4 regions of the Streptomyces sp. E11-3 genome follow, and region 2 is predicted to be linked to each of the others. Evidence: riboswitches for the same ligand, from Rfam matches in the RefSeq annotation. Region 2 holds a riboswitch; each other region holds the start of a gene.

Region 1 (3,201 bases), 2.2 Mb from region 2:
CCCGCGTCGGCCGCTTCATGCTCCAGGAAGTCATCGGCAACACCCAGCCGTTGGTCGGCAAGGCGCGGCAGGCATCCTGGATGCCCCGGGGCCTGGGCAGGGCGCTGGGCAGGACCGAACCCGTACTCGGGAAGTTCCGCGATGTGGGCTGGCTGCCCGGCGTCTATCTCACCAGCGCCCTGGTGGTGCTGGCCTGGGGCTACTTCCTCTGGGTCGGCGTCCATGACCCGCTCGGCGGGATCAACCAGCTCTTCCCGATCTTCGGTATCTCCAACCAGCTGCTCGCCGCGGTCGCCCTCACGGTCTGCACGGTCATGCTGATCAAGTCCGGGCGGCTCAAGTGGGCCTGGGTGACGGGTGTCCCGCTCGCCTGGGACGCCGTCGTCACCCTCACCGCCAGCTGGCAGAAGGTGTTCTCGGACGACCCGCGCGTCGGCTTCTTCAGCCTGCGCTCCGCGACCCAGGACAAGATCGACTCCGGGGACTTCAGCGGCAAGGAACTCGCGGACCTGGAGACGATCGTCACCAACACCACGGTCCAGGGCACCCTTTCGGCGGTGTTCGCACTGCTGATCGTCGTCGTGATCGCCGACGCCGTACGGGTCTGTGTGAAGGCCATACGGAACCCGCAGTCGGCGGAGCTCAAGGAGGCCCCGTACGAGGAGTCCCAGATCATCGCCCCGGACGAACTGATCGCGACGCCGGAGGAGAAGGCCCAACTCGCGGCCGCGGGCCTGGGCCCCGGCGGCGGCATCCCCGAGCAGCGCCCCGACGAGCCGGAGCCGGTCCGGTGAGCGCGACCGCCGCGCCACGCGGGGCACTGGCCCGACTGTGGTGGTACGTACGCGAGTTCACCGGCGAGAACGCCTACGACCGCTATGTCGAGCGGGCCCGCCACGAGCATCCGGACGCCCCGGTGCTGTGCCGCGGCGAGTTCGAGCGGCGGCGCACCGACGGGCACGGGCGCGATCCCCGCGAGGGCTTCCGCTGCTGCTGACCCCATGACAGCGGGCCGCCGGTTTCCCTGGGGAAAACCGCGGCCCGCTGTCAGCGCCGTACGGCACACTGCGAATCATGGACTTCCAGATCAGACCGGCACGGGCCGAGGAGTACGAAGCACTGGGCGAGCTCACCGCACAGGCCTATCTCCAGGACGGCCACCTGGACTTCGGCGCCGAGGACCCGTATCTGCACACGCTGCGCGACGTGGCCTCGCGCGCGGCGAAGGCCGAGGTACTCGTCGCCGTGGACAGCGGCGGGCCGACGGGCGCGGCGCCGCTCGGCGGGGTGACCTTCGCGGTGGCCGGGACTCCCCTGGCGGAGATAGCCAGGACCGGCGAGGCCGAGTTCCGGATGCTCGCCGTGGACCCGGCCGCGCGCGGCCGGGGTGTGGGCGAGGCGTTGGTGCGGGCCTGCCTGGAGCGGGCGCGGGCCGCGGAGTGCACCGGCGTCGTGCTGTCCACTCAGGCCTCGATGCACTCGGCACACCGGATCTACGAACGGCTTGGCTTCGTACGGACACCGGACCGCGACTGGGAGCCCGTACCCGACCTGGTCAGCCTCCTCACCTACGCGCTGGCCTGGTAGCGCGACGGCCCGTGGCGTGGCTCGGCAACCCGTGACACCGCGGCCCGTGGCGTGGCTCGGCAACCCGTGACACCGCGGCCCGTGGCCTAGCGCGCCCCACCCTACGCAGGGACACCGCGACACAATATGTGGGGGGTCCCGCAACCAACGAACCCCACATGTATGCTCGTGCTCGCTGTCGCCGCAGGGGAATCCGGTGCAAATCCGGAACTGTCCCGCAACGGTGTACTGGTGCGCTTTTGCGTACCCGCTCAGTCCGAGGTCCTGCCGACAGCGCACTCGTACCGTCCGGTCCGGGTGCCGATACGTCCGGGCCTCGTGGAATGGGCTGGTGGACGCGGAGCGCGGTGGCCCGGCACGGGTGCCCGCGCCCGTCTCCCCCGCCGCTCCCCGCGGGCCCCGCGCCGAGCGAGGGAGTGCTCCACCGTGACCATCGCGCCAGCCGATCCTGTCTCAAGGGTTGCCGAGCGGGTCGAAGACGCCCCGGGCACCGCACTGCTGCGGACCCTGACCGACTTCACCGCCGACCTCCCCGACACCGACCCGGGCAAGGTCGCCGCCGCCGCGCTGCGCGGCCGGCACGCCGGATCGGACGAGGCCGAGCTGCGCTCGCTCGCCACCGAGGCGGCCGCGGGCCTGATCGGTGACGACCCGGCGTACGCGCGCCTGGCGGCCAGGCTGCTGACGGTCACCATCGCCAAGGAGGCAGCCTCGCAGGGGGTTGTCACCTTCTCCGACTCGGTCGCCACCGGACACCGCGAGGGCCTGATCGCGGACCGTACGGCCGAATTCGTACGCACCCACGCGGCCCGCCTGGACGCGCTGATCGACACCGGCGCCGACGACCGCTTCGGCTACTTCGGACTGCGGACGCTGCACAGCCGCTATCTGCTGCGCCACCCCGTCACCCGCCAGGTCATCGAGACCCCGCAGCACTTCATGCTCCGGGTGGCCGCAGGCCTCGCCGAGGACCACTCCGACCGGGCCGTGGACGAAGTCGCCGCGCTGTACTCCCTGATGAGCAGGCTCGACTACCTCCCGTCGTCGCCGACCCTGTTCAACTCCGGCACCCGGCACCCCCAGATGTCCTCCTGCTACCTGCTGGACTCGCCGCTGGACGAGCTCGACTCGATCTACGACCGGTACCACCAGGTGGCGCGGCTCTCCAAGCACGCGGGCGGCATCGGACTCCCGTACTCCCGTATCCGCTCCCGCGGTTCGCTGATCCGCGGCACCAACGGCCACTCCAACGGCATCGTGCCGTTCCTGCGCACCCTCGACTCCTCGGTCGCCGCGGTCAACCAGGGCGGCCGCCGCAAGGGCGCCGCCTGTGTCTACCTGGAGACCTGGCACGCGGACCTGGAGGAGTTCCTGGAGCTGCGCGACAACACCGGTGAGGAGGCGCGGCGTACGCACAACCTCAACCTGGCGCACTGGATCCCGGACGAGTTCATGCGCCGGGTCGAGTCGGGCGGCGACTGGTCGCTGTTCTCGCCCTCCGATGTGCCGGAGCTGGTCGACCTGTGGGGCGACGAGTTCGACGCGGCGTACCGCAAGGCCGAGGCCCAGGGACTGGCGCAGAAGACCATCCCGGCGCGTGACCTGTACGGCCGG
Region 2 (3,201 bases):
CGTCGCCCACCGCGCCCGCCGTCCAGTGGCTGGTCTCCTTCCCCGACACCACGCTGTACCCGGTGTCGAGCAGCCGGGGCCCGCTGACCCCACGCGCCCCGCCCCACAGCGCGTACTGGCGCCCATCGGTGAGCGTGGCGAGGAGATCGGTGAACCCGTCGTGGTCGAGGTCGGCCCGCTCCAGGCGGATCGCAGGCGGTATGCCGCTGGGGTCCTTGGTGTCGGGCATGCGCACCGTGGCCCGCGTCCGCACCCGTGGCCCGTCCGCCGAGCCGTACACCACGGCGATGTGGCCCGCGCCCTGCACGGCCAGATCGTCGAATCCGTCGCCGTTGAGATCGCCGGTACGTGGCTTGGCCGAGGCCTTTCCGGCCGGTGGCCGCTCGGGCCCCTGGCGCAGCTCGCCGGGGCTGCCGGAAGGCGTCGGCGACGGGCTCGGGAGCTGCTTCGCGTCCCGGCCGCCGGTGTCGCCGCACGCACCGAGCAGCAGCGCGGCAGTGACCACGCCGGTGGTCACCAGGGCGGCAGGGGCGGTACGTCGCTTCATGGCCCCCGACCGTACAACCCGAGTCCGTACCACCAGAGCCCGACCGCCGCCCGCGCACCCGCCGCCCACCCCGGCCAACGGCCCGCGCCCCGGTGCGCCGCCTCGGACGACTTCCCTGGTCCGACCGGGTTGGCTACTGTGAGCCGTCGACCAACGCGACGGGAACCAGGAAGCCGGTGAGAATCCGGCACGGTCCCGCCACTGTGACCGGGGAGCAGACCCCACCGACGACCACGGCCTGAGGGCCTGTCGTCACACTCCCGTCTGCCCCGCGGCGTCTGGCACGCGCGCTCGCGGCGTTGCCGAAGAGCCCTCGTAGCTCCGCTACGAGGGCTCTTCGGCGCCTTGCGATCGCACGCACCAGACGCCGCGCGGCCCGCCCTTCGGGCGGACGGCGGGAGTGTGACGACAGGCCCTCGGCTGGAAGGTCGGGGTGAGTGACGATCCGGGAGTCAGGACACTGGCCTGTCGCGGACACCATCCACGGGGCGTGGACCCCAGGAGGCGTGCATGCGGTCTGCCGCGACGAGTTGGGCGGCAGCCGCGTTCGGGTGCTCGGCGTGCGCTGCTCGTGGCCCTCAAGGCCGCGGCCGGGGTGCGCCGCCGTCCCGGGTGCCGTCCCCTGGCGCGCCCCGGACGTGAGAGGAACCCGGATGCCCGTACGCGCCGTGCCGAGTGAGCATGTTTCGCGTCGCCGACTGCTGGGAGGCGCGCTCGCCGCGGCCACCCTGCCCTTCATCGCCACCGCCTGTGGACGTGCCGAACCGGCGGACACCGGCAAGGGACTCACCGCCACCGACCTGACCGGCAAGACCGTCGAACTGCCGCGCCCCGCACGCCGGGTGGTGACCATCCCGCTGCCCGCCGCGTCCATGGTGGTCGCCGTGAACGGCGGCCCCGAGGTGCTGGCCGGGATGAACGCCGCATCCCGCACCGCGATCGAGGGCAGCTTCCTCGGCCAGGCCTATCCGGAGCTGCTGAAGGTCCCCACCGATGTGGCGGGCGCTGAGTTCGCCCCCAACGTGGAAAGCGTGCTCGCCCTGAACCCGGATGTGGTGATCCAGTGGGGCGACCGGGGCCCCGGCATCGTCGAACCGCTGCGCAAGGCAGGCCTGAAGGTCGCCCGGCTCACCTACGGGACACAGGCAGACCTCGAATCCGCCGTCACGCTCTACGGCGAACTGCTCGGCAAGCGGGACCGCGCCGATCGCATCAACCGCTCGATACGCGGGAGGCTGAAGCAGCTACGCGCCGAACTGCCCCGCCGAAGCGGCGCCAAGCCGTCCGTGCTGTATCTCCGCGGAGCCGCCGACGGACTGCAGGTCGGCGGCGGAGCCTCGTACAACCACTTCGTCACCGAACTGGTCGGAGGCCGCAATCCCGCCGCGAAGGTCAAGGAGCAGCAGGCCACCATCGACGTCGAGCAACTGCTGAAGTGGAACCCCGACATCGTGCTGCTCGGCAACTTCGGCCCGGCGACCCCCAAGGACCTGTACGACGACCCCGCGCTGGCCACGCTGCGGGCGGTGCGCGAGCGCCGGGTCTACAAGGTGCCGCTGGGCGGCTACCGATGGGATCCGCCCAGCCAGGAGTCACCGCTGATGTGGCAGTGGCTCGCCGGTCTGGTGCACGACACCGGGGCACCCGGGCTGCGGGCCGAGGTCACCTCCCAGTACACGTTCCTGTACGGCGCCGAGCCCACCGGCGCCCAGCTGGACACCATCCTCCACCTGCGGACCAACTCCGCCTCCCGGGACTATGCCGACTTCGGCCGCTGAGCGGACACAGGAGCGCGGCCACGTGCCCGCCACCGGACCGGCTGTCGGACGCCGACGCCAGCGCTCGGCCCTGATCGGACTGCCGGTCGCGGTGCTGCTCGTCGGCATCGTGGCCCTCGCCGTGGGCCGCTACACCGTCGGCTTCGACCAGGTCGTACGGATACTCCTCGGGCAGCTGCTGCCGATCGAGCGGACCTGGACGGACACCGAGGAGGCCGCCGTACTCCAGGTGCGGCTGCCACGCGTGCTCCTCGCCATGCTGGTCGGGGCGGGGCTCGCGGTCTGCGGCGCGGCGCTCCAGGCCGTCTTCGGCAACCCGATCGTCAGCCCGCAAATCCTCGGGGTGTCCTCCGGGGCGTCCTTCGGCGGGGCCCTCGCGATCGTGCTCGGCCTGGGCTCGGCCGCGCTGGTGCTCGGCTCGTTCGGCTTCGGACTGCTCGCCCTGGTCGCGGTGTTCGCGACCAGCCGGGTGCGCGGGCCCGCACCACCGCTGACGATCGTCCTGTCCGGCATCGTCGTCGGGGCGTTCTTCGCGGCCCTGGTGTCCCTGCTGACGTATCTCGCCGACCCCTACGGCGAGTTGCAGTCCATCGTGTTCTGGCTGCTCGGCAGCCTGGCCACGGCCACCTACGGCAAGGTCGCGGTCGCCGCGGTGCCGGTCCTGGTGGGCGGTGCGCTGATCTGCGCACTGCGCTGGCGGATCAACGTCCTGTCCCTGGGCGACGAGGACGCGATGACGCTCGGGCTGCGACCGGGGCGGCTGCGCTGGCTGCTGCTCACCGCGGTGGCCGCCGTCGTCGCCGGGGCGGTCGCGGTGAGCGGAGTCATCGGCTGGGTAGGGCTTGTGGTGCCCCATCTGGCCCGGCTGTGGGTCGG
Region 3 (3,201 bases), 160 kb from region 2:
GACCCGGAATTCGGCCACCGTTTCCTCCTCGATGAGGCCCGCGCTGCCTGGCGAGACGATGGCCGAGCGGACCGCCTGGCGGATCTGTCGGGACAACGGCTGGTGGAGCGCCTTCGGCAAGCGAAAGGGCAGTGGCAAGAACGCCAAGGCCGGTCCGCCGGTCCACGACGACAAGGTGCGGCGGAACTTCACCGCCGATGCGCCGAACCGGTTGTGGCTGACCGACATCACCGAGCACTCCACAGGCGAGGGCAAGCTCTACCTGTGCGCGGTCAAGGACGTGTTCTCGGGTCGGATCGTGGGCTATTCCATCGACTCGAGGATGAAGTCCCACCTCGCGGTGATGGCGCTGCAGTCCGCCGTCGCCCGCCGCGGCCATGTGGAAGGTTGCATTGTGCATTCGGACCGCGGATCGCAATTTCGGTCCCGAAAATTCGTGTCCGTTCTCGCCCGGAACGGCCTGGTCGGCTCGATGGGCCGGGTCGGTGCGGCAGGCGACAACGCGGCCATGGAGAGCTTCTTCGCGCTGCTGCAGAGGAACGTCCTGGACCGCCAAGTCTGGGCCACCCGACAGGAATTGCGGATCGCGATCGTGACCTGGATCGAACGCACCTACCACCGCCGCCGACGCCAGAGACGCCTGGCCCGATTGACCCCCATCGAGTACGAGACCATCATGACCCCACCCGCAGCACACGCTGCATAAAACCCGCTGTCACCTGATCACGCAGCAGTCCCGTCATAGCGATGGACGTGTCTCAACTGTACGAATAATCGACACGAGGACCATGGTCTCCAGACTGATCGGGTAAGTGCGGCCGTACGAGCTCGTGCTGTTCCAGCAGTCCGGCCACCGACAGCATCCGTAACCTCCATAGGAGCGACGAAACGACGAGACATCACTCCCACCCAGACGCCACCCCTACCCCTGACCAGCGAAAACGCAGTCATCAGACTCGGAATGGCAACAGCCTCTAAGCCCGCACGCGTACTGTCGTACGCTGCCGGTGCGGCTGGTTCGCCCCGCCCGCCAGGCGGAGCGTCGTAAGAGGGAACCCGGTGGGAGTCCGGGACTGCCCCGCAGCGGTGAGCGGGAACGACCGCCGTCATTCGCACTGGAAGCTCAGGCTTTTGGGAAGCGACGGCCAGTAGGCGCCTGACGAAGGTCAGGTGCGCCCGTGAGTCCGAAGACCTGCCACTGCCCGCGCCCCACCATGGGTGCGGCCACACCGGACATCGAGGGCGGGTCGGCGGCGGCAGGGGCGATGTGGACCGCCCCGTCCTTCGCGTGCATCCGGCCATCGAGGTCGTCGAGAACTCGCGAAGGAGAGTTCCGTGACCATGGACACTCGACTGCCCGTAGGCCCCGCCCACAAGGCCCCGGCTGACTCGTGCGTGACCCTCGCCCACATCATGAGCGAGCACGACACCAACCTCTACGGCACCATCCACGGCGGCATCATCATGAAACTGATCGACGACGCCGCGGCAGCCGCCGCCGGACGCCACGCGGACGGCCCGTCGGTGACCGTCTCGGTCAACCGCATGACCTTCCTCGCCCCGGTGAGGGCCGGTGATCTGCTCACCGTGCACGCGGAGCTGGAGCGGGCCGGACGTACCTCGATGGACGTCGGCGTCCGCGTCACCGCCGAGCGGTGGAACGCCTCCGGACCCGCCACCAACGTCGCCACCGCTCAGCTGACATTCGTCGCCATCGACGCCGAGAGCCGACCACGCCCGGTCCCGGCCCTCGGCACGAGGGAAGCCGAAAGCACACGCCGCGGCCCAACAGGGCGGGCGTGAGACGAGGCGGGGGCACTCCAGCAACAAGCGCGCCCGCCGCACACCCGCTGCCGGTTCAGGGCGCGGGTGCGACGGGATAAGGCACGAACGTGCTGCTGTTCTCGTCGATGGCGAGCCGCTGACCGAGCGGCGGCACGGCGCGCTGCGGGCAGTCAAGGCGTTCGCAGACGCGGCAGCCCATGCCGATCGGGGTGGCGGCAGAGGCGTTGTCCAGATCGAGTCCGTCGGAGTAGACGAGCCGTGAGGCGTGCCGGATCTCGCAGCCGAGCCCGATGGCGAAGTTCTTGCCGGGCTCGCCCCAGCCGCCGCGGCTGCGGGTGACGGCGCGGGCGGTCCACAGGTACCGCCGTCCGTCGGGCATGGCAGCGATCTGAACATGGATGCGGCCGGGGGCGGCAAAGGCTTCGTAGACGTTCCACAGCGGGCAGGTCCCGCCGGCCCGGGAGAAGTGGAACCCGGTCGCCGACTGGCGCTTGGACATGTTGCCCGCACGGTCGACGCGGACGAAGGAGAAGGGCACCCCGCGCAGGCGGGGCCGCTGGAGGGTGCTCAGGCGGTGGCAGACGGTCTCGTAGCCGAGGCCGAAGCGGTCGGTGAGGCGCTCGATGTCGTAGCGCACCTCCTCAGCGGCGGTGTGGAAGTCGCGGTAGGGGAGGATCAACGCGGCGGCGAAGTAGTTGGCGACACCGATCCTGGCCAGCTTCCAGGTGGTGGAGCCCTCTTGGTAGTCCTCGGAGGCGTGCCGGGAGAGTTCGTCGCCGTACTCCACCAGGGCCAGCTGAGTGGCCATGCGGAAGGCTTGCTGGCCTGGGCGCAGGCGCGGTGAAAGGTGCAGGGTGCGGGCATGCGGGTCGTAGTGGTGCGGACTGTCCCCGTCGGCCGTGACGCGTACGCCATGCCGGTCGGCGAGTCGGGCGGTCAGGGCCCGCAGGACCTCGCCGGGCCGGATCCCGACGGCGGACGCCAGTTCCTCGGCGGCGGTGTCGGCGTCGTGCAGGTAGTTCTGTCGGCGGTAGAAGAACTCGCGGATCTCCTCGTGCGGCGTGCGGGGCGCAGCCGTGCCGGCGGTCGCGGCGCGGCCGTCGGCCGCCTCGGCGAGCCGCTCGCCCAGCTCCTGGTTGCTTCGGCTCAGCCGCAGCAGCACATCCCCGACGGTGGGCAGTCGGGAGGCGAGTTCCGACAGGTCGGAGGCACAGACGCGGCCGGCGGCCACCTCGTCGGCCAGGGCCTCGCGCAGGTCGGCCATGAGGCGGCTGGTGTCGCGTTCGGCGAAGAAGGCGGCGTCCACGCCGAACGCCTCCGTCAGCCGCAGCAGGACCGGTACGGTCAGCGGCCGGGAGTCGTGCTCCATCTGGTTCAGATAGCTCGGTGAGATCGCCAGGACACGGGCCAGCTCGG
Region 4 (3,201 bases), on a different contig from region 2:
CGGTACGGCGCACACGGCGACCCGCAGCACCTCGTCGCCGACCGGCGGAGCGACCACCGACTCGCGCACGGCGCCGCGCAGCGAGACCCGCAGCCCGTCCTCCTCGTCGATGCCGAGCCCGTGCGCGAACGGCAGCACACCGTACGTCCGCCGCCCGGTGAGCTGGCGCAGCATCTCCAGGCCCGGTTCGAGCAGGGACACATCGCCGCGGAACTTGTTGACCAGATACCCGGCGACCAGCTCCTGGTCGGTGCCGCTGAGCAGCGCCGTCGTACCGAAGAAGGACGCGAAGACGCCACCGCGGTCGATGTCCCCGACCACCACCACCGGGAACCGGGCCGCCCGCGCGATCCCCATGTTCACGATGTCGGTACGCCGCAGATTGATCTCGGCGGGACTGCCCGCGCCCTCACAGATCACCGCGTCGTACGAGCTCCGCAGCTCCTCCAGGCACTCCACCACCGTGCCGAGCAGGGCTTCCTGACGGCCCCCGTGCAGCCCTCACCCGGGGGACGACCCCCCAGACCCCCCGAAGAACCCGCGCGCGCTCATCTCGCCCACCGGCTTGCCCATCAGGACGACCTGGCTGGAGCGGTCGCTGCCGGGCTTGAGCAGCACCGGGTTCATCAGCGCGGTGGGCTCGACACGGGCGGCCTGTGCCTGCATCGCCTGGGCGCGGCCGATCTCGGCGCCCTCGCGTGTGACGAACGAGTTCAGCGACATGTTCTGCGCCTTGAAGGGCGCGACGGACACGCCCTTGCGCGCCAGCCAGCGGCAGATGCCCGCGGTGACCACGCTCTTCCCGGCGTCCGACGTGGTCCCGGCGACCAGCAGCCCGCCCCCACGACCTGTCCGCGGTGTCGGCGTCACGATGCCCCTCCCCGTCGTCGCGTACGGCGGCGCAGCGCCGCCGCCCCGAGCCGCCCGGCTACGGACGCGCCCAGCGCCAGCGCGCCGACCCGCCGCGACAGCCGTACGGCCCGCTCGATGTCCCCGACCTCGATCGTCCGGCCCTCGGTGTTGAGTACCGGTCGGTGCTCGACCCGTCCGCCGTAGGACAGTGTTCCGCCGAGCCGCACGCCCAGCGCCCCGGCGAACGAGGCCTCCACCGGGCCCGCGTTGGGGCTCGGGTGCTTGCTCGCGTCGGCCCGCCAGGCGCGCAGCGCGCCGCGCGGGTCGCCGCCCGCGACGACTCCGAGGGCGGCGGTCAGGCGGGCACCCGGCCATCCGGCCACGTCGTCGAGGCGGGCCGAAGCCCACCCGTAGCGCCGGTACTTCGCCGACTTGTGGCCCACCATCGCGTCCAGGGTGTTCACGGCCCGGAATCCGACCAGGCCAGGCACGCCGCCGACGGCACCCCACACCAGCGCGCCGACCACGGCGTCCGAGGTGTTCTCGGCGACCGACTCGACGACGGCCCGCGCGATACCGGGACCGTCCAGCGCCTGCGGATCGCGCCCGCACAGGTGCGGCAGCCGCTCCCGGGCGACGTCGAGGTCCCCGGCCTCCAGCGCGGAGCCGACGGCCCGCGCCTCACGCCCCAAGGACGTACCGCCCAGGACGGCCCACGTCGTGGCGGCGGTCAGCGCGACAGAAGCGGCGGGGGAGTGGCGCAGGGCGCGCGAAGCCAGCGCGGCGGCGCCCAGGGCACCACCAGCGCACACCGTGGTGTGCAGGGCACCCCAGCCGCGGTGGTCACGCCACAGCAGGCGCTCGACGGAGCCCGCCGCACGGCCGAACGCGGCGACCGGATGGCCGCGGCGCGGATCGCCGAGCAGCAGATCGCCGAGCAGGCCCGCGGTGGCGCCGTACGCGAGAACACGATCGGCACGCACGGGGTCAGCCGGCCGATACGCCTCGAAGGACCTCTGGAGTGCGGTGAGTACCCCACGCACGGGTACTCAACAGGCTGGTACTCAACAGACTGGTACTCAACAAGATGTGTGACGGGCAGCCCGGCATCGCGCTTTGTCCTCACTCAGGGTCCGCGCCCTGGTTCGACGGAAAACGGCGACGTGAGTCTCCTGGCTCCCGGATACGCGCAGCTCCCCCGGCCTTCCAATCCGCAGCCGCGGACCGTGACTTCCGGTGTTGGGGGAGAGCTCCCCGGTGACAGTGGCGGGACCGCGCCGGATTCGCACCGGCTTCCTCTCCTGCCGCCGTATATGGCTCCGGCAGTCCACCACGGTCCCCGAACGCCCGTCAACTCGTCGTTGACCTGCACAGGGACTGTGTTACGAGGACCACTTCGAGGTGGCCTCGCGGGGTCGCGCCGAAGCATTGAGGGAGCGCACGGAAGCGGCGCCCGGCGACCGTGGTGAAGGTCGCGAGGCGCCGCTCGCGGAGTGCGCTGCCCCCGTCAGGAGGCGATCATGGTTCCCGTCAGGAAACGATCATGAAGATGCCGTACGCCACCGCCGCGGTGCAGGCGGCGAAGCAGGCGTACGCGCCTGTACGTGCCAGGGTCGCGGAGCCGCCCTGCTCGGCGGCCTCCTCCTGCTTGGAGAGGCCGATCATGCCCAGGGTGAAGAGGGCCACCAGGCCGACGGTCGCCACGAGGCTGACGCCGAAGACGGAGCCGAGGGCTTCCCAGTCGATGTCCATGCTGCTGTTTCCTTAACTCGGGCTCGAAGCCGTGCTCATCAGACCCGGGCGGGTCGCGTGTCGGCGTCCGACGCCGCCGCGGCCTGGGCCGGGATGGTGGTCAGGGCCTCGTCGGCCGTCTCTGCGGCCGCCTCCGCGGCTTCGGCCGCGGCGGTCGGCGGCGGGACGACCGCCGCGATCGCGTTGGTCACGACACCCGCGGGCTCGGCCTCGCCCGAGGCGGAAGCGGAGGCGGCGGGGGCGTTCTCGTCGACCTCGTTGACGTTGGTGTGGTCGATGACCTGGCGGCGCGAGATAAACCAGATCGCGGCACAGGAACCGATCAGGAAGGCGACGACGACGGCGACGCCCCAGTCACCCTGCCGGGCGACGAACTCCGCCAGCGCGGCGACCAGACCGGCGGCCGGCAGGGTCAGACCCCAGGCCACGAACATCCGGGTCGCGGTCGACCAGCGGACCACACCGCCCTTGCGGCCGAGGCCCGCGCCCATCACGGCGCCGGAGCAGGAGTGTGTGGTCGACAGCGAGAAGCCGAGGTTCGACGAGGACAGGATGACCACGGCCGCACTGGTCTGGGCGGCGAAGCCCTGCTGCGGC

The links. Region 2 has a riboswitch for cobalamin ahead of U9R90_RS01280 (ABC transporter substrate-binding protein). Riboswitches for the same ligand answer to the same signal wherever they lie in the genome.
Region 1: it holds a riboswitch for cobalamin, as region 2 does, so the genes downstream of both, U9R90_RS11115 (ribonucleoside-diphosphate reductase subunit alpha) here and U9R90_RS01280 (ABC transporter substrate-binding protein) in region 2, are expected to answer to the same signal.
Region 3: it holds a riboswitch for cobalamin, as region 2 does, so the genes downstream of both, U9R90_RS00525 (acyl-CoA thioesterase) here and U9R90_RS01280 (ABC transporter substrate-binding protein) in region 2, are expected to answer to the same signal.
Region 4: it holds a riboswitch for cobalamin, as region 2 does, so the genes downstream of both, U9R90_RS23825 (cobalamin biosynthesis protein) here and U9R90_RS01280 (ABC transporter substrate-binding protein) in region 2, are expected to answer to the same signal.

The regions. Positions count from the first base shown of each region.
Region 1 covers NZ_JAZGRL010000001.1:2,481,520-2,484,720, forward strand. Annotated here, with positions in the region: gene U9R90_RS11100 (carbon starvation CstA family protein) at 1-794, shown strand, start outside; gene U9R90_RS11105 (CstA-like transporter-associated (seleno)protein) at 791-997, shown strand; gene U9R90_RS11110 (GNAT family N-acetyltransferase) at 1,075-1,587, shown strand; cobalamin riboswitch at 1,733-1,874, shown strand; gene U9R90_RS11115 (ribonucleoside-diphosphate reductase subunit alpha) at 2,014-3,201, shown strand, end outside.
Region 2 covers NZ_JAZGRL010000001.1:290,480-293,680, reverse strand. Annotated here, with positions in the region: gene U9R90_RS01285 (VCBS repeat-containing protein) at 1-547, opposite strand, end outside; cobalamin riboswitch at 671-1,031, shown strand; gene U9R90_RS01280 (ABC transporter substrate-binding protein) at 1,201-2,325, shown strand; gene U9R90_RS01275 (FecCD family ABC transporter permease) at 2,348-3,201, shown strand, end outside.
Region 3 covers NZ_JAZGRL010000001.1:128,917-132,117, forward strand. Annotated here, with positions in the region: partial or broken gene U9R90_RS00520 (IS3 family transposase) at 1-706, shown strand, start outside; cobalamin riboswitch at 1,015-1,198, shown strand; gene U9R90_RS00525 (acyl-CoA thioesterase) at 1,342-1,803, shown strand; gene U9R90_RS00530 (short-chain fatty acyl-CoA regulator family protein) at 1,859-3,201, opposite strand, start outside.
Region 4 covers NZ_JAZGRL010000002.1:1,079,749-1,082,949, reverse strand. Annotated here, with positions in the region: partial or broken gene U9R90_RS23830 (cobyric acid synthase) at 1-870, opposite strand, end outside; gene U9R90_RS23825 (cobalamin biosynthesis protein) at 867-1,835, opposite strand; cobalamin riboswitch at 2,018-2,152, opposite strand; gene U9R90_RS23820 (hypothetical protein) at 2,383-2,604, opposite strand; gene U9R90_RS23815 (anion permease) at 2,643-3,201, opposite strand, start outside.